Regions from separate parts of the Blautia sp. MSK17_66 genome, predicted to be linked through region 2. Evidence: riboswitches for the same ligand, from Rfam matches in the RefSeq annotation. Region 2 holds a riboswitch; the other holds the start of a gene.
What was found. Region 2 has a riboswitch for FMN ahead of ribD (bifunctional diaminohydroxyphosphoribosylaminopyrimidine deaminase/5-amino-6-(5-phosphoribosylamino)uracil reductase RibD). Riboswitches for the same ligand answer to the same signal wherever they lie in the genome.
Positions count from the first base shown of each region.

Region 1 (8,995 bases), on a different contig from region 2:
TGGTGCAAGGGATTTGCAGACGGCGCAGACAAGATCACACCACTCAATGACAAGGTTGTAGCAGAGGGAACTGAAGAAAAGGTTAAAGAAGTAGAAGATGCTCTCATTGATGGTTCTCTCCATGTGTTTGATACTTCTACATTTACAGTAGATGGCAAAGAGCTTACTACTTATAAGAAAGATGGCAGTGATACAGAATACATTTCTGACGGATACTTCCATGAATCAGAATACGGTTCTGCACCGGCATTTGACATTGCAATTGATGGAATCACATCTATTACACAGTAATTGTAAATAATCAGGCAGAGCTGCCTGTCAGCAGCTCTGCCTTTTCTTTCATTATGTGTGCAAAGGAAGTCTGCAGTGGCAGGTTTCTTTTGCTGTATTATGGAATGATTGCAGATTCCATAATCCACAAGCATAAAGAAATTCCTATGTTTAGATAAAAGGAGGGGGAGGAAAGTGGGAGAAAATTACGCACTTGAACTCAGAGATATATCCAAAAGCTTTGGCTCTGTCAAAGCGAATGATCAGGTAAATCTCACACTGAGAAAATCAGAGATTCTGGCGATCCTTGGAGAGAACGGAAGTGGCAAGACAACTCTGATGAATATGATATATGGAATTTATTATCCGGACGAAGGTCATATTTTTGTAGATGGTAAGGAAGTAAAGATACGTTCACCAAAGGATTCCTTTAATCTTGGAATCGGTATGGTGCATCAGCATTTTAAACTGGTTGATGTTCTGACAGCAGCAGAGAATATTGTTCTTGGACTTCCGGGTAAGGCAAAGCTGAATATGAAGCAGATCACAGCCGATATTCAGAAGCTTGTCAATAAATATGGCTTTGATCTTGATCTGAACCAGAAAATTTATGAGATGTCTGTTTCTCAGAAGCAGACAGTGGAGATCATCAAAATGCTGTACCGCGGCGCACGGATCCTGATTCTGGATGAGCCTACAGCAGTTCTGACACCACAGGAGGCAGACCGTTTATTTGACATTCTGAGAAATATGAGAGATGACGGATGTTCCATTATCATCATCACTCATAAATTACAGGAGGTTCTTTCTCTTTCTGACCGTGTAGCAATACTGCGTAAGGGCAGATATATTGATACTGTAGAAACTGCATCTGCCAATGTACAGAGTCTTTCTGAGATGATGGTAGGGGCCAAGGTAGATCTCAATATCGAACGTCCGAAGCCGGAAAATGTTAAGAAACGTCTGGTGATCCAGGGTGTAAACTGTGTCGACAAAGACGGAGTCAAGACACTTGACGATGTGGATCTGACTGTAAATACAGGGGAAATTCTTGGTATTGCAGGTATTTCCGGAAGCGGTCAGAAAGAACTCCTTGAAGCGATCGCTGGTCTTCAGGGCGTACAGAGTGGATCGATCAGACTTCTTCTGGATGAAGGAAAGGATATGGAACTGTCTGAAATGGATTCTATTGCAATCAATGAGGCAGGTATCAGTCTTGCATTTGTCCCGGAGGATCGTATCGGTATGGGGCTTGTAGGTGATATGGACATGACAGACAACATGATGATCCGGAGTTACCGCAGTGGAAAGGGACCTTTCCTGGAGCGTAAGAAGCCAAGAGAACTGGCACAGAAGATCAAAGAAAAGCTTGAAGTCATGACACCAAGCATTTCTGCTCCGGTACGTCAGATGTCCGGTGGTAATGTACAGAAAGTTCTGGTAGGAAGAGAAATCGCACAGAGTCCTAAGGTGCTTCTGGTAGCATTTCCGACACGAGGTGTCGATGTAAATACCTCACATGTTATCTACGGGCTTCTGAATGAACAGAAACAAAAAGGGGTGGCAGTTGTCTGTGTTATTGAGGATCTGGACGTTGTTCTGGAACTCTGTGACAGGATTGCAGTCCTCTGCGGCGGCAAAGTCAGCGGTGTGGTTGATGGAAGATCTGCCACCAAGGAAGGAATCGGACTTCTTATGACGAAACACGAAAAAGGAGGGGCTGTAAATGAGTAAAGAACCTTTCTTACAGATATCCAAGAGAAGAAACGGAATGAAATGGCAGGAAAGACTTGGTGTCCGCTTTATCGCACTGATATTGTCACTGATCGTATGCGGAGCGGTGATCGTTGCACTTGTCAAAATGAATCCTGTTGATGTATACAGAGCAATCTGGGATGGTGCAATGGGAACAGAACGCCGTATGTGGATGACGATCCGTGATACAATGGTGCTTCTGTGCATAGCAATTGGTCTTGCTCCGGCATTTAAGATGAAATTCTGGAACATCGGTGCAGAAGGTCAGATCCTGATCGGAGGTGCATGTTCTGCTGCTGTCATGATCTATGCAGGAGACAAGATGTCACCGATACTTCTTCTTATTGTAATGTTTATTGCAAGTATACTGGGTGGTATGATCTGGGGAATGATCCCGTCAGTATTCAAGGCATACTGGAACACAAATGAAACTCTGTTCACTCTGATGCTCAATTATGTGGCAATGCAGGTTGTTACATACTGTATCGTATTCTGGGAGAATCCGAAAGGATCCAATACCGTTGGTATTATCAATCAGGCAACCCAGACAGGATGGCTTCCGCAGCTGTTCGGGCAGAAATATGGATGGAATGTTGTGATCGTACTGATTCTTACAGTAGGAATGTTTATCTATCTTAAATACTGCAAGCAGGGATTTGAGATCGCGGTTGTCGGTGAAAGTGAGAATACTGCACGATATGCGGGAATCCATGTTAAGAGAGTTATTATCCGTACCATGGCAATCTCAGGTGCAATCTGTGGTATTGCAGGATTTGTTATTGTAAGTGGTGCGAGCCATACAATTTCTACTGCAACAGCAGGAGGACGTGGATTTACGGCAATTATTGTTGCATGGCTTTCCAAATTCAATACGTTTATTATGATCGCAGTATCTTTTGGTATTGTACTGATGCAGCAGGGAGCCGTTCAGATCGCAACACAGTATGGATTGAATGAAAATGCTTCTGATGTACTTCTTGGAATTATTCTGTTTTTCCTGATCGGAGCAGAATTCTTCATTAATTACAAAGTAAAGCGTACAAAGAGATAGGAGGAAGATGCGATGAGTGTACTGATTATTTTTATCCAGAAAGCAATTGTCCAGGGCATCTGTATTCTGTATGGTGCGCTTGGTGAGATTATGACAGAGAAGACAGGAAACCTGAATCTTGGTATTCCTGGAATCATGTATATGGGTGGTATTTCCGGACTGATGGGTGCTTTTCTCTATGAGAAAGACAATCCGGATCCGAATGTCTTTATAGGAGTGCTGATTTCATTTGTCTGTGCTTTTGCCTGTGCTATGCTTGGTGGTCTGATCTACAGTATCCTGACGATCACACTTCGAGTAAACCAGAATGTTACAGGTCTTGCACTGACAATCTTTGGTACCGGATTTGGTAACTTCTTTGGAGGTTCCATCTCCAAACTTGCAGGTGGTGTAGGCCAGATTTCCGTTAAGGTTACAGGAAGCGGCTATACGGCAAAGATTCCGGGACTTTCCCAAATTCCGGTGATCGGACCGATACTCTTTAATTATGGATTTATGACTTATCTCTGCATTATCGTTGCCGTAGTTCTTTCTTTTTTCCTGTTTAAGACAAGAATGGGACTGAACCTTCGTGCGATCGGAGAGAATCCGGGAACAGCAGATGCAGCAGGTATCAATGTCATCAAATACAAATATCTCTCCACCTGCATCGGAGCAGGTCTTGCAGGACTGGGTGGTCTGTATTTCGTAATGGAATATTCAGGCGGAACCTGGACAGACAATGGATTTGGAGACCGTGGATGGCTTGCGGTGGCACTGGTTATTTTCGCACTGTGGAAACCACTGAATGCAATCTGGGGAGCATTTCTCTTCGGAGCACTTTATATCCTGTATCTGTATATTCCGGGACTTGGAAGAAGCATGCAGGAGGTATTTAAGGCTCTGCCGTATGTTGTAACGATCATTGTGCTTGTGTTCACCAGTTTCCGAAAGAAGAAGGAGCACCAGCCGCCGGCCGCGCTGGGAGTGCCGTACTTCAGAGAAGAAAGATAACGGTTCACAGGTAATAACCCGTGAGATACCCGGTTTTATGCCATATAATTTTTATATTGCGTTGAAGGTAAATTGGTTGTATAATAGTTTTCAGATAAAAGAAAATTCTTCGGGGCAGGGTGACTGGAACTTCATAAGAAGTCAGAATTCCCTACCGGCGGTATAGTCCGCGACCCGCATAATGCGGCTGATCTGGTGACCGATACATCGGAATTCCAGAACCGACAGTAAAGTCTGGATGAGAGAAGAACACGATTAATTCATACGTGCTCATTACCCCCGGAAGGAATCTTTCGGGGGATTTTTACGCGGAATTTTCTTTTAAAATAAAAGAACATTCAAAAGGAGAGACAAGTATGAGTGAACAGGTTTTAAGAAATGGAAATGTAATGGAACGAAGCCGTACCAGGACGATCACACAGATCGCAATGCTGGGTGCGGTTGCAGGTGTACTGATGAACTTTGAATTTCCGCTCCCATTCCTGGCACCATCCTTCTATCAGCTGGACTTCTCTGAGATTCCGGTGCTGGTAGGAGCTTTTGCGATGGGACCTGTGGCGGGTGCAGTGATCGAACTGGTCAAGATCCTGGTACATCTTGTAACAAAAGGAACCATGACCGCAGGTGTTGGTGATCTGGCAAACTTTATTTTCGGATGCACCTTCGTAATACCGGCAGGCATTATTTACAGACTTCACAATGTAAAGAGCCGTAAGCATGCAGTTGTGGGTATGGCAGTTGGTACGGTTCTGACAACAATAGCAGCGTGTCTGATGAATGCTTTTGTTCTGCTTCCGGCATATGGCAAGGCTTTTGGAATGCCGATCGAAGCATTTATTGAAATGGGTGCAGCAGTTAACCATTCTGTCAACAGTCTTCTGGGATTTGTGGCACTGATCATTGTACCGTTTAACTTATTCAAATATATTCTGGTATCTGTGATCGTATTCTTTATTTACAAACGAATCCGTGTAGTTCTCAAAGGTGACTGATTCTGACTTCTCAGATAACAGAAACCAATCCAGAGAGCACACAAATATATTGCACGGTGATCTCGTGCGGGAAAGAAGGTTCTCTCAATGGGAAAAATTCATGATGTACAAAAACTTACAGACAACCGTTTTGTCAATCTTTATCATGTAGATGCAACCAGTGTACACAACACCCCGGTATCCTACTATGTGGCTTCCAGGGCGAAGGACATCCCGTCCCTCAAGCTCAGGACAGGACGCAATGATCCGGATGGCGTGATCATATACAGTATTTACGGAGAGAAGAAGGACAGGGTCGTGCTGATCCGTCAGTACCGTTATGCACTGGGTGGATATATCTATGAATTCCCGGCAGGTCTTGTAGAGCCAAATGAAGATTTCCATGAGGGAGCTGTCCGTGAGATGTATGAGGAGACTGGACTTAAGCTGGAACCTCTGAAGGTGGATCCGGCATACGAGAAGCCATACTTCACCACGATCGGCATGACCGATGAATCCTGTGCCACTGTCTATGGATATGCCAGCGGTGAGATCAGTAAGGATGCACAGGAAGATACGGAAGAAATCGAGGTTGTTCTTGCAGACCGTGATGAGGTCAGAAGAATTCTTAAAGAAGAAAATGTTGCCATCATGTGTGCTTACATGTTGATGCACTTTCTCAATGATGAAGAACCATTTGCGTTTCTGAATTAGTTGTACCATTAATTGTAACTGTTCACAGGTAATATCCCGCGAGGTGTTTTGCCATGAATATGGCAAAATCCCGAGACATACGGGGCAAAATGCTATCACCGAAGGTGATTTGGAATGCATTTTGACCAAGTTACTGTGAACGGAGTGAACAGTAACCATTAATTAAATAAAATAGCGGGTTGACAAATTCTCTGTGACCGTGTTATATTTTGATTGGTTGTAGTGTGTAACTCGATTTAGGAGGCATTAACTATACATAACAAGGAGTGTTTATGTGTATTAGTGCCTTTTTTTTGTACAAAAATACTGCACATACACATACTTACTCCCTGAAAATACATTTAGGGATGTGCGAAACGCACAGGAAAAGGAGTATGTGAAATGAAGGACAAGATTTTCAGTGTTCTGCAGCGAGTGGGACGAAGCTTTATGCTCCCTATCGCAATCCTTCCGGTAGCCGGTCTTCTTCTCGGAATCGGAAGTTCCTTTACCAATGCAACTACAATTGAAACATATCATTTAACTAGCATCCTCGGTGAGGGAACCGTTCTGAATGCCCTCCTGATGATCATGAACAAAGTCGGAAGTGCAGTCTTTGATAACCTGCCTCTGATCTTTGCGGTAGGTGTTGCGATTGGTATGGCAAAAAAAGAAAAAGAAGTTTCCGCGTTATCAGCAGTTATCGCGTATTTTGTAATGAATACTGCGATCAATGCGATGCTGACGATCACAGGACAGATTCTCGACAATGGAGAGATTGCAGAGTCTGTGCTGGAGGGAACCATCACTTCTGTATGTGGTATCCAGTCTTTGCAGATGGGTGTATTTGGCGGTATCATCGTAGGACTTGGTGTGGCAGCACTTCACAATAAGTTCTACAGGATCCAGCTTCCGAATGCACTGTCATTCTTCGGCGGTACAAGATTTGTGCCGATCATTTCCACGATTGTTTATATGTTTGTGGGAATTCTTCTTTATTTTGTATGGCCGGTTGTCCAGAATGGAATTTATGCGCTTGGCGGACTGGTAACAGGTTCCGGGTATGTGGGAACTCTGATCTTTGGTCTTATTAAGAGGGCACTGATCCCATTCGGTCTGCACCATGTATTCTATATGCCTTTCTGGCAGACAGCCGTAGGCGGTACGATGGAAGTTGCCGGACAGATGGTTCAGGGCGGACAGAATATTTTCTTTGCACAGCTTGCAGACTCTGCAAATATTGCACACTTCAGTGCTGATGCAACCAGATATTTCTCAGGTGAGTTTATTTTTATGATCTTTGGTCTTCCAGGAGCAGCACTTGCCATGTATCAGTGTGCAAAACCTGAGAAGAAAAAGGCTGCTGGTGGACTTCTTCTCTCCGCAGCACTTGCATGTATGGCAACAGGTATTACGGAACCGCTGGAATTCTCCTTCTTGTTTGTGGCTCCTGCACTGTTTGCGGTACAGGTAGTTCTTGCAGGTTCAGCTTATATGATCGCACATATGCTGAATGTTGCAGTAGGACTTACATTTTCAGGCGGACTGCTTGACTTCTTCCTGTTTGGTATCCTTCAGGGAAATGCCAAAACAAGCTGGATGCGAGTGATCCCGGTTGGTATTATTTACTTCTTTTTATATTATTTTATTTTTAAATTTATGATCAGGAAGTTTAATTTCAAAACTCCGGGTCGTGAGGATGATGACACAGAAACAAAGCTTTATACAAAGGCGGATGTAAATGCCCGCAGAGAGGCAGCTCAGGCAGAGACAGTAACTTCTGATGATGCCACAAGCGAGGCGATTACAAGAGGTCTTGGCGGTAAGAAAAATATCAGTGATGTGGATTGCTGTGCAACCAGACTTCGTTGTACAGTCAAAGATGCTTCCAGAGTAAATGACGGAATTCTTAAGGCAACGGGAGCATCCGGTGTGGTACACAAGGGACAGGGTGTTCAGGTTATTTACGGACCGAATGTCACTGTGATCAAGTCTAACCTTGAAGATTATCTGGAAACAGCTCCGGATACCTATGCAGAGACAGAAGACACAGAGGCTGTTCAGGATACAGCAGTTCAGACACAGGAAGCAGAAGAACAGAAGGTTGTCGAGAGAATCGTAATTTCCAGTCCGATAACAGGAGTGGCAGCAGACCTCTCGACTGCACCGGATGAAGCTTTTGCGCAGAAGATGATGGGTGATGGTGCTGTTGTAACACCGGAGGATCCGTTTGTACGTGCTCCGGAGGATGGTGAAGTCGCATTTGTCTTTGATACAAAACATGCCATTGGATTTATAACAGATTCAGGAATCAGTCTGTTGATCCATGTGGGAATCGATACTGTAAAACTGAATGGCGGGGGATTTGAAGCACTGGTAGAGAGCGGACAGACAGTTAAGAAGGGAGATCCGATGCTGAAGCTGGATCTGGAATACCTGAAGGCAAATGCACCTTCTGTCACTTCCCCGGTTCTTTGTACAGAACTGGAGGACAATCAGCGAATCCATCTGCTGCATGAGGGTCAGATCAAAGCCGGAGAACCTTTGTTTGAGATAGAGGTCCTTCAGTAAAAAAGACCCTGGATGGGGATGAAACGGATGATATACAGGATAGCAAAATTATTAAATCATAATTCTTTTATTGGAATCGAATCAGGTGCAAAGCAGGAATGCCTGATCATGGGAAAGGGAATTGCTTTTGGCAAAAAAATAGGGCAGACGATAGAGGTTCCGCAGGATGCCAGGATTTATTCACTCAAAGAACTGACAGACCGTGGAGATGCCAGAGAAATTATCAACTCAGTTTCACCGGTATGTCTGGAACTTGCCAATGAAATCCTCAGGGAGGCTGAGGCAGAATTTGGCGATATCGATCGTTCGATCCTTTTTCCAATAGCGGATCATCTTGATTTTGCTATCCGCCGTCTTCAGAGGGGAGAGCAGATCAGCAATCCACTGACGGAGGACATCCGTATCCTGTTTTATAAAGAATACAAAGTGGCCGGCTGCATAGCACCTATGCTGAAAGAAAAATTTCAGATAGAGCTTGATGAACATGAAACAGGATATATCGCCCTCCACGTTCATTCGGCCATTGTAGATGAGAAGGTTTCACAGGCCATGGAGATCGCCCGAACCGTCAGAGAATGCATTTCTCTTGTAGAGAAAGAAACAGGAAATTCCATCGATGTGATGTCACTGGCATATAACCGTCTGATGAACCATGTACGTTACATGGTGGCAAGAGCGATTCATGGAGAGA
Region 1 is NZ_JAJBNQ010000021.1:43,105-52,099, forward strand. It holds gene LIR34_RS11990 (BMP family ABC transporter substrate-binding protein) at 1-291, shown strand, start outside; gene LIR34_RS11995 (ABC transporter ATP-binding protein) at 466-2,004, shown strand; gene LIR34_RS12000 (ABC transporter permease) at 1,997-3,076, shown strand; gene LIR34_RS12005 (ABC transporter permease) at 3,089-4,069, shown strand; FMN riboswitch at 4,171-4,323, shown strand; gene LIR34_RS12010 (ECF transporter S component) at 4,426-5,061, shown strand; gene LIR34_RS12015 (NUDIX hydrolase) at 5,149-5,754, shown strand; gene LIR34_RS12020 (PTS transporter subunit IIABC) at 6,136-8,304, shown strand; gene LIR34_RS12025 (PRD domain-containing protein) at 8,332-8,995, shown strand, end outside.
Region 1: it holds a riboswitch for FMN, as region 2 does, so the genes downstream of both, LIR34_RS12010 (ECF transporter S component) here and ribD (bifunctional diaminohydroxyphosphoribosylaminopyrimidine deaminase/5-amino-6-(5-phosphoribosylamino)uracil reductase RibD) in region 2, are expected to answer to the same signal.

Region 2 (8,995 bases):
TAAATATATCCCTTTTAGACTGTTTTTTCATCTTGGAAAACTATTTTGTCTGTTATATCCTGAAGATGTTTTATTCGATTTCTTAATTTTATTTTTTATATCCGATTGCACTGCAGGGCACCAGTGCACGTACTGCAGCTGTTGCATAATGTGTTATTTTTTCGTAGAAATGATTGGTTCTGTCGATTCTGTTGCTCCCGTTTTTCTGTAAATCTGCCTCAGAAATTTCAATTATATCACCCGGCCACAAGTCAGACCGCTGAAGCTTTATAATCCGTCCATTCTTTGCAAGAACTGCTGCTTCTTTTTTTATGATTTCAAGAACAACTGCTTCCATATTTTTCATTCCTTTCTACTGGATTTTTGATCTTGGTATCATATTACATAAACAGTCCCTGAATTACCATCCATACATTTGAAAACGTTCTCATACAATCCATATTTTTCCCTGTTTCACGTATATTTTGGCACAAAAAAGACTGATTTTGAAACTAAATCAGCCTTTTTTTGAAAACGTTTTCAGTATATATTTATTTAGAACTGCTTCATGAGATTGACCATCTCAATCGCTGATAATGCACAGTCATAACCTTTGTTCCCTGCTTTGCTTCCCGCGCGTGCAATAGCCTGCTCAATATTCTCAGTCGTGATTACACCGAATAAGACCGGGATTCCTGTTGCAAGTTCAACCTGTGCAATTCCTTTGGCAGACTCGTTGCACACCAGATCATAATGTGAGGTATCTCCACGAATAACCGCTCCCACGCAGATAACTGCATCATATTTGCCTGACTGCGCCATTTTTTGTGCTGCCAATGGAATCTCAAATGCTCCCGGTACCCATGCCGCAGTAATATTTTCTTCTTCTACCCCGTGTCTTACTAATCCGTCAACTGCCCCTCCCAATAGTTTATTTACAATGATTTCGTTGAATCTCGCTGCCACAATACCAACTTTCATTCCCTCTGGTGCTACTACTTTTCCTTCTACTAAATTAATCTGTCTCATTTTTTTCTCCTTTTATTGATTGTTTTTCAGACATTTATTTCCCGGAAAATATGTCCCATCTTTTCCTGTTTTGTCTTCATATATTTTCGGTCATACTTTTGTGGTGGAATCTCCAACGGCACTCTCTTATTGATTTTCAGCCCAAATTCGCCAAGTCCATAAATTTTGTCCGGATTATTTGTCAATAATCTTAATGATTTCACACCAAGATCTGCCAGTATCTGTGCCCCAATCCAGTACTCTCTGAGATCCGGTGCAAATCCTAACTTCACATTAGCCTCCACAGTATCGTATCCCTGCTCCTGAAGTGCATATGCTTTAATCTTATTGATCAGGCCAATTCCTCTGCCTTCCTGTCTCATATAAAGAATAATTCCTCTACCTTCTGCTTCAACCTGGCGCATTGCTGTCTGCAGCTGCAGACCACAGTCGCATCTGAGCGATCCAAATGCATCTCCGGTCAGACACTCCGAATGTACCCGGCAAAGCACATCTTCCCCATCTCCTATATCACCTTTCACCAGTGCCAGATGATGCTCTCCTGTAATGTCATTGATATATCCATACATTTTAAAATCGCCGTATTGCGTTGGAAGATCTGCGACTGCTTCCTCTTTTACATGTTTTTCATGTATTCTTATATAATCCTGCAGATCACGGATCGTAATAAATGTAAGCCCATGCTCTTTTGCCAGTTCCCATAACTGTGATGTACGCATCATGGTTCCATCGTCTTTCATAACCTCACAGCACACACCACATTCTTTCAGTCCGGCCAGTCTCATAAGGTCCGTGGTTGCCTCTGTATGACCATTCCGCACCAGAACTCCTCCTTTTCTGGCTATAAGCGGAAATACATGTCCCGGTCTTCTGAAATCCTCTGGTTTTGCCTCATCATCCACGCACTTCATAATGGTATAGGAGCGCTCTGCTGCTGAAATACCGGTCGTTGTATCTTTGTGATCCACTGCCACAGTAAATGCTGTACTGTGATTATCCGTGTTTTCAGCGACCATCGGCGGAAAATTCAATTTGGCTGCAATTTCCGCACTCATCGGCGTACAGATGAGTCCCTTTGCATAAGTCGCCATAAAATTAATATTTTTCTGGGTTGCAAACTCTGCCGCACATATCAGATCTCCCTCATTTTCTCTGTCCGGATCATCCGTAACCAGAACTATCTTTCCTTCTCTTAAATCCCTCAGTGCCTCTTCAATTGTGTTGTACTGATAGTTTTGTGGCATAATGTATATCCTCCTATTCTAAAACCCGAATTCCTCAAGAAACTCCATCGTAATTCCGGATTCTGTTTTCTCTTCTTCATTTTTTCTGATACCAAGCAGTTTTTCTATGTACTTTCCAACCACATCATTTTCCAGATTAACAAGATCACCCGGTACCTTTTTCAAAAGTGTGGTTTCTTCTCCCGTATGTGGAATGACTGACACCTGAAAACCAGCTTCGTCAACCTTTGCAACCGTCAGGCTGATTCCATCAATGCAGACAGAACCCTTTTCCACAATCAAATGCAAAATCTGCGGTGATGTCGCAATCGATACCCAGATGGCATTCTCTTCGCGGAGCATGGAACGAATCACTCCAGTTCCATCAATATGTCCACTTACTATATGACCTCCGAATCTGCCATCCGCAGCCATTGCACGTTCCAGGTTCACCTGACTTCCTGTTTTGCAGCTGCCAAGACTACTCCTTCTGATCGTCTCTGCCATCACATCTGCAGTAAATCCGTCCGGCTGGATCGACGTAACTGTCAGACACACACCATTCACGGCAATGCTGTCACCAATCTTTGTTCCTTCCAGCACTTTCCTGGCTTTCACTGCCAGCATCCCCGATTCTCCAGTCAACTGTATATAACGGACTTTTCCTTTCTCTTCTACGATTCCCGTAAACATAATTCCTCCTGTTCCTTTTTGCATATCTGGCATCTTATCCTGATGTCATCACCGATCTGACAGATCTCTGTATATTTCAGTTCCACTGCTTCAGATGGAAATTCAACTCCGATACCTTCTACCGGTGTCTTGCTGCCCACACCGCCAAACAGCTTTGGTGCCATGAACACCTGTACTTCTTGTACGATTCCCGCTTTCAGAGCACTGTCATTTAACGTACCTCCGCCTTCCAGAAGAATACTGTCAATACCTCTGTTTCCAAGATTTACCATCAGTTTCTTAAGATCTATCTGGTTTTTTTCATCCGGACAGCAGATGGTCTCAACTCCCATGGTATGTAATATTTTTATTTTCTCTTCCGTATTTTTCTGATCTGCATAAACCACGATTGTCCGGTATTTTTCTGCACTTTTTACAATCTGGCTGTCCAGCGGAATTCTGAGCTTACTGTCACACAGAATCCTGACAGGACTTCTCCATCCTTCTACCCGGACATTTAACATCGGATCATCTGCAAGCACGGTTCCAATGCCAGCCATAATTCCCATGTACTGATGCCTCATATGCTGCACTTCTCTTCTTGCCGCTTCTCCGGTAATCCATTTTGATGCTCCTGTCTTCGTTGCGATCTTCCCATCCAGTGTCATGGCATACTTCATCACTACATAAGGCATCTTCGTTGTAATGTAATGGAAAAACACCGGATTCAGCTGATCGCATTCTTCCCTCATAAAATCTTCAATCACTGTAATGCCTGCTTCCCTCAATATCTGTGCACCTTTTCCTGCCACTTTCGGATTCGGATCTCTGGAACCGATTACCACTTTTTGAATCTTTTGTTCAAGAATTGCTTCCGTACATGGGGGCGTCTTTCCATGATGGCAGCAAGGTTCCAATGTAACATAAAGTACCGCACCTTCTGCTGATTCGGTAAGTGAAGCAATCGCATTACGTTCTGCATGAAGTTCTCCATACTTTTTATGATAACCTTCTCCGATGATCTGCCCATCCTTTACAATCACTGCCCCTACCATCGGATTGGGATTCGTCCAGCCTTCTCCTTTTTTTGCCAGTTGAATCGCCCGAAGCATATATTCCTGATCTGTCACTTTTATCCCTTCTTTCTTATTCCTGTTAGAACACATCCCCGCAAAGCGTTTTTGTGTAATAAGAACCTTACAAAGTAATATCCTGTTACACAAAAAAACCTGCAGAAATATCTGCAGGGAATTTGATCTGTTACATATGATTAATAAATGAATTTTCTTATTTTTCATACTGTTATAAAGTAAAAAAAACTCTGAAATGGATCACCATCTCAGAGCTTTGATACTACATTCATTCATACAAAAATCAACTGTACTATCATCTTCTTTCATCCAGACTGTACTGTCGGCCCCGGAATCTCACCGGATCATGCCTTTCGGCTCGCGGGCTTTACCGCCGGTAGGGAATCTCACCCTGCCCTGAAGATTTCTTTTTCTTTATACTAATACTTTATCTGTAATTTGTAAAGCAGAAATTTTTCTTCTTCCTGTGGCAGTCCAAGCATTACTGTCCACTCCGTTCGCAGTAACTTGGTCAAAATGCATTTCCTTTCATTTCACGATTAATCCATTCCATGATCACGTCGACAACATATTCCTGTTCTGTTTCTGTGAGTTCCCGTCCTTTCGGAATATGATGCCATTTTTCTAAACAACCTCTGCAACAGGTAGCTGTAGCATGCTGTGCCACAAAAACAGGATGTCCTCTCATCGGTGTCTGTTTTCCATCATTTGATATCTCTGCAGGTGCAAGACGTTTTCTGATAAAATCACAGGCATGCTCCCGCACTTTCTCCATTCCCTTTTCTGATACATAACTCCTGTCATTTGCTTTTAGGGAAAAGCTGCTTCTGAACTTTGACTGAGACAGGCGTTTCCATAGATTTCCTTCATAAACGGCTGGTGTTTCACACACCATAGAAGGCTGAATACTGCCCTTGTAGACAATCATTTTCTCTTTCTTCTGCTGCTGACTCAACGAGGCATTGCTGTTGTTTTCATCCCCTGCCTCTTTTAAAAGCTGCGCCGTCACTTCCTGTGCTTCTTTACTGCCGGGCTGCAAACGTCTTGCCAGACATGTATTTCTTCCAGTAGTCATCTCATTTTTTATTGCATAATACACCGCTTTCTTCTCCCCGACAAGTACCAGGATCTTTTTTGCCCTGGTTACACCCGTATAAAGGAGATTTCTCTGCAGCATGACAAAATGACTCATAGTAAATGGCATGACAACGATTGGATATTCACTTCCCTGTGATTTGTGAATCGTCACCGCATAGGCAAGTGTCAGCTCATCCAATTCCGTCACATCGTAAACCACTTCCCGTTCATCAAACAAAACTGTCAGTTCCCGCTCTTCCATATCTACTTTCGTGATGGTTCCAATGTCTCCATTGAATACTTCCTTATCATAATCATTCCGGATCTGCATCACCTTATCCTTCAGCCGGTACTGTGTCCCACCTCTCCGCAAAAAGATCTTTGACTGATTCATGGCTTCCTGCAGCACCTGATTCAGATTTACTGCACCGCATTCACCTCTCTGCATCGGAGTCAGCACCTGAATATCCCGCAGTGGATCCACATGATAATATCTCGGCAGGTTCGTCTTGCAATACTGGACGATGGTATTCACCACTTCCTGATTGCTCTCTTTGGTGGCAAAGAAAAAATCAGAATCTTTTCCGCCTCTGATATCAATGCCTTCCCCTTTATTGATCCGGTGTGCATTCATAATGATCCGACTTCCCTGTGCCTGGCGGAAAATCCTGGTCAGGCGTACTACAGGAACACATCCTGAATCGATAATATCTCTGAGTACATTACCCGCCCCGACACTTGGAAGCTGATCAATATCACCCACCAGGATCAGGGTCATCTGCTCCGGCAATGCTTTCAAAAGATTATACATCAGCATGATATCGATCATGGAACATTCATCCAGAATCAGCACATCTCCTTCCAACGAATGTTCTTCATTCTTCTGATAACCTTCCGGCGGTTTATATTCTAATAACCGGTGAATTGTTTTTGCCTCCATTCCAGTTGCTTCGGACATTCTCTTCGCTGCTCTTCCGGTCGGTGCGGCAAGAATAATCTGACATCCCGCCTGCTTATATGCAGAAATAATCCCCAGAGTTGTTGTGGTCTTTCCGGTTCCGGGTCCACCGGTCAACACCATAACCTTAGAAGAAATAGCAGTTTTTACCGCCTGCCACTGTATCTCATCATAGGTAATTTCTGACGAAGCAGCTACTTTCTTTAATATTTCCTCTATATTCTCAGATTTTTTCTTTCCATAGGTCATCAGCCGGAGCAGCCGTTTTGCACAACCACTTTCTGAAAAATAATAGGATGGAAGATAAATTGCTTCCTGCTCACCGGCCACATCCCGGATCACATCATTTGTACGGATCATCTCATCCAGTGTGATCTTAAGCTCCGGTTCTTCCACTTCCAGAAGTTCCCCTGCCTTTCCGATCAGCTGCTCTCTTGTTGCATAACAATGACCTGCTTCCGCCAGCTTATTCAATGTATAAAAAATACCACTGCGCAGACGGACGAATTTACCTTTATCAATCCCCATCTTCTGCGCAATGGAATCCGCTGTCTTAAATCCAATACCCCAGATATCATCTGCAAGACGGTATGGATTCTCCTTTACAATCGCAATGCTTTCACTGCCATATGTTTTAAAAATCTTTGTCGCATGCGAAGTACTGACCTCATGACTCTGCAGAAAAAGCATGATATTTTTGATCTCTTTCTGTTCCTGCCAGCTTGTCTTTATACGGTCCACACGAACCTTTCCTATCCCCGGTACTTTTAACAGTTCATCCGGTGTGTCTTCGATTACATCCAGCGTATCCTTCCCAAACTTTTCTACAATCCTTTTCGCAAACTTTGGACCAACACCCTTGATCAAACCAGACCCAAGATATTTTTCAATTCCATATACTGTAGCAGGAAGTGTCTCTTCAAACTTCTCTACAGAAAACTGCCGACCATATTTGGCATCCATTTTCCACATGCCTTCCAGGGACAGCACGGAGCCAACATGGGTATCCGGCATTGTGCCAACTACCGTGACAAGATCACTATAGTTCTTTACCGCACATTTCAGAACCGTGTAGCCATTTTCTGCATTCTGATATGTAATTCTCTCAATTACACAACGCAAATGTTCCATGTTCGTCTCCTTTACTGATTTAATATTCCTGACTCTGGTCCGACATCATATCCTTTTTCAGAATATTGCGAAACACTCCCTTGAAATTAGCTTTCTGAGGTAAATATTCTTACCATGGTAATCCCCTACATTTTTGAGACAATCTGTCTCGCAACATATACTCCGCTTGCCGAAGCATGAGACAGAGAATGGGTAATACCGCTGCCATCACCGATGATATAAAGTCCCTCATGACGAGTCATCAGATTATGGTCCAGTTCCACTTCCATATTGTAGAATTTTACCTCTACACCATACAGCAAGGTATCATCACTGGCAGTTCCCGGTGCAATTTTATCCAGGGCATAGATCATTTCAATAATGCCATCTAATAAACGTTTCGGAAGTACAAGACTCAGGTCACCTGCTGCTGCATTTAAAGTTGGAACGGTAAAAGATTCGCTGATTCTTTCTTCGGTACTTCTACGTCCTCTGATCAGATCTCCAAAACGCTGGACAATCACGCCGCCACCCAGCATATTGCTCAATCGTGCAATACTTTCACCATATCCATTAGAATCTTTGAAAGGTTCTGAAAAATGCTTTGCAACCAGTAACGCAAAGTTTGTATTATTTGTCTGTTTAGCCGGATCCTCATAGCTGTGGCCATTAACAGTAACAATTCCATTTGTATTTTCGTTTACGACTTCACCTTTTGGATTCATGCAGAATGTACGCACCATATCTTCATATTTTGAGGTTCTGTACACAATCTTGCTTTCATATAATTCATCGGTCAGATGAGCAAAAATACCTGCTGGCAGCTCCACTCGAACTCCGATATCCACGCGATTTGAATTCGTATTAATATCCAGATCCTGACAGATTTTTTCCATCCATTTACTTCCGCTGCGTCCTGCAGAAATAACACATTCCTTACCATCATAATAAGAATCTTCATGATAGATTCGATATCCGTCATCTAATTTCTCCACCTTATCAATGAAACAGTTGAAATGAAAATCAACCTTTTCTTTCAGATGAGCATATAAATGTTCCAACACAATATAATTAATATCTGTTCCCAGATGTCGAACAGAAGCGTCCAATAAATGTAAACCATTCTGCATGCAGCGTGTCTTCAGGCTTGAACCGGCAGTAGAATACAGTTTTGTTCCTTCTCCACCAAATGCAAGATTGATCTTATCTACATAGTTCATTAATTCTAATGCAGCTTTTTTACCGATATATTCGTACAGCGTCCCACCGAAATCATTGGTGATATTATATTTACCATCTGAAAATGCACCTGCACCTCCAAAGCCACTCATGATAGAACAGTTCTTGCAATGAATACAGGATTTCACCTTGTCACCATCAATCGGACAATGGCGTTTTGTCAATTCATTTCCCATCTCAAAAACAGCGATACTCAAATTCGGTCTTTTCTCTAATAATTCATATGCAGTAAATATTCCTCCCGGTCCTGCACCTACAATCACTACATCGTACATTTTTACTTCCTCCCATGAACAAAGCGGACAAGTCCGCTTCAAACTCCCTGAATCCCTCAATCTTTGAGGGACTTGTTACGCTTTGCGCGCCAGATGCTGTCTGCTTTAGCAGACATATTCCACATGCATCTGGTCGCATCCTCGCGGAGCGTTTTTTACTTTATTGGAACATTACGAAGTAATTTCCTATAAAGTAAAAAAATGACTACAAAAAGGGCAGTCAACCGATTTGGCTGTTGGTAAAAATGTTTGCCCCTTTTGCAGACTTATACCTAGATTATTATACCTGAGACACCCTCACGTTGCAAGGTATCATTTGAGATCCCTGTAATTCGTCGGCTT
Region 2 is NZ_JAJBNQ010000001.1:222,624-231,618, forward strand. It holds gene LIR34_RS01025 (hypothetical protein) at 89-346, opposite strand; gene ribH (6,7-dimethyl-8-ribityllumazine synthase) at 535-1,008, opposite strand; gene LIR34_RS01035 (bifunctional 3,4-dihydroxy-2-butanone-4-phosphate synthase/GTP cyclohydrolase II) at 1,035-2,252, opposite strand; gene ribE (riboflavin synthase) at 2,271-2,924, opposite strand; gene ribD (bifunctional diaminohydroxyphosphoribosylaminopyrimidine deaminase/5-amino-6-(5-phosphoribosylamino)uracil reductase RibD) at 2,906-4,033, opposite strand; FMN riboswitch at 4,288-4,402, opposite strand; gene recD2 (SF1B family DNA helicase RecD2) at 4,506-7,160, opposite strand; gene LIR34_RS01055 (NAD(P)/FAD-dependent oxidoreductase) at 7,286-8,653, opposite strand.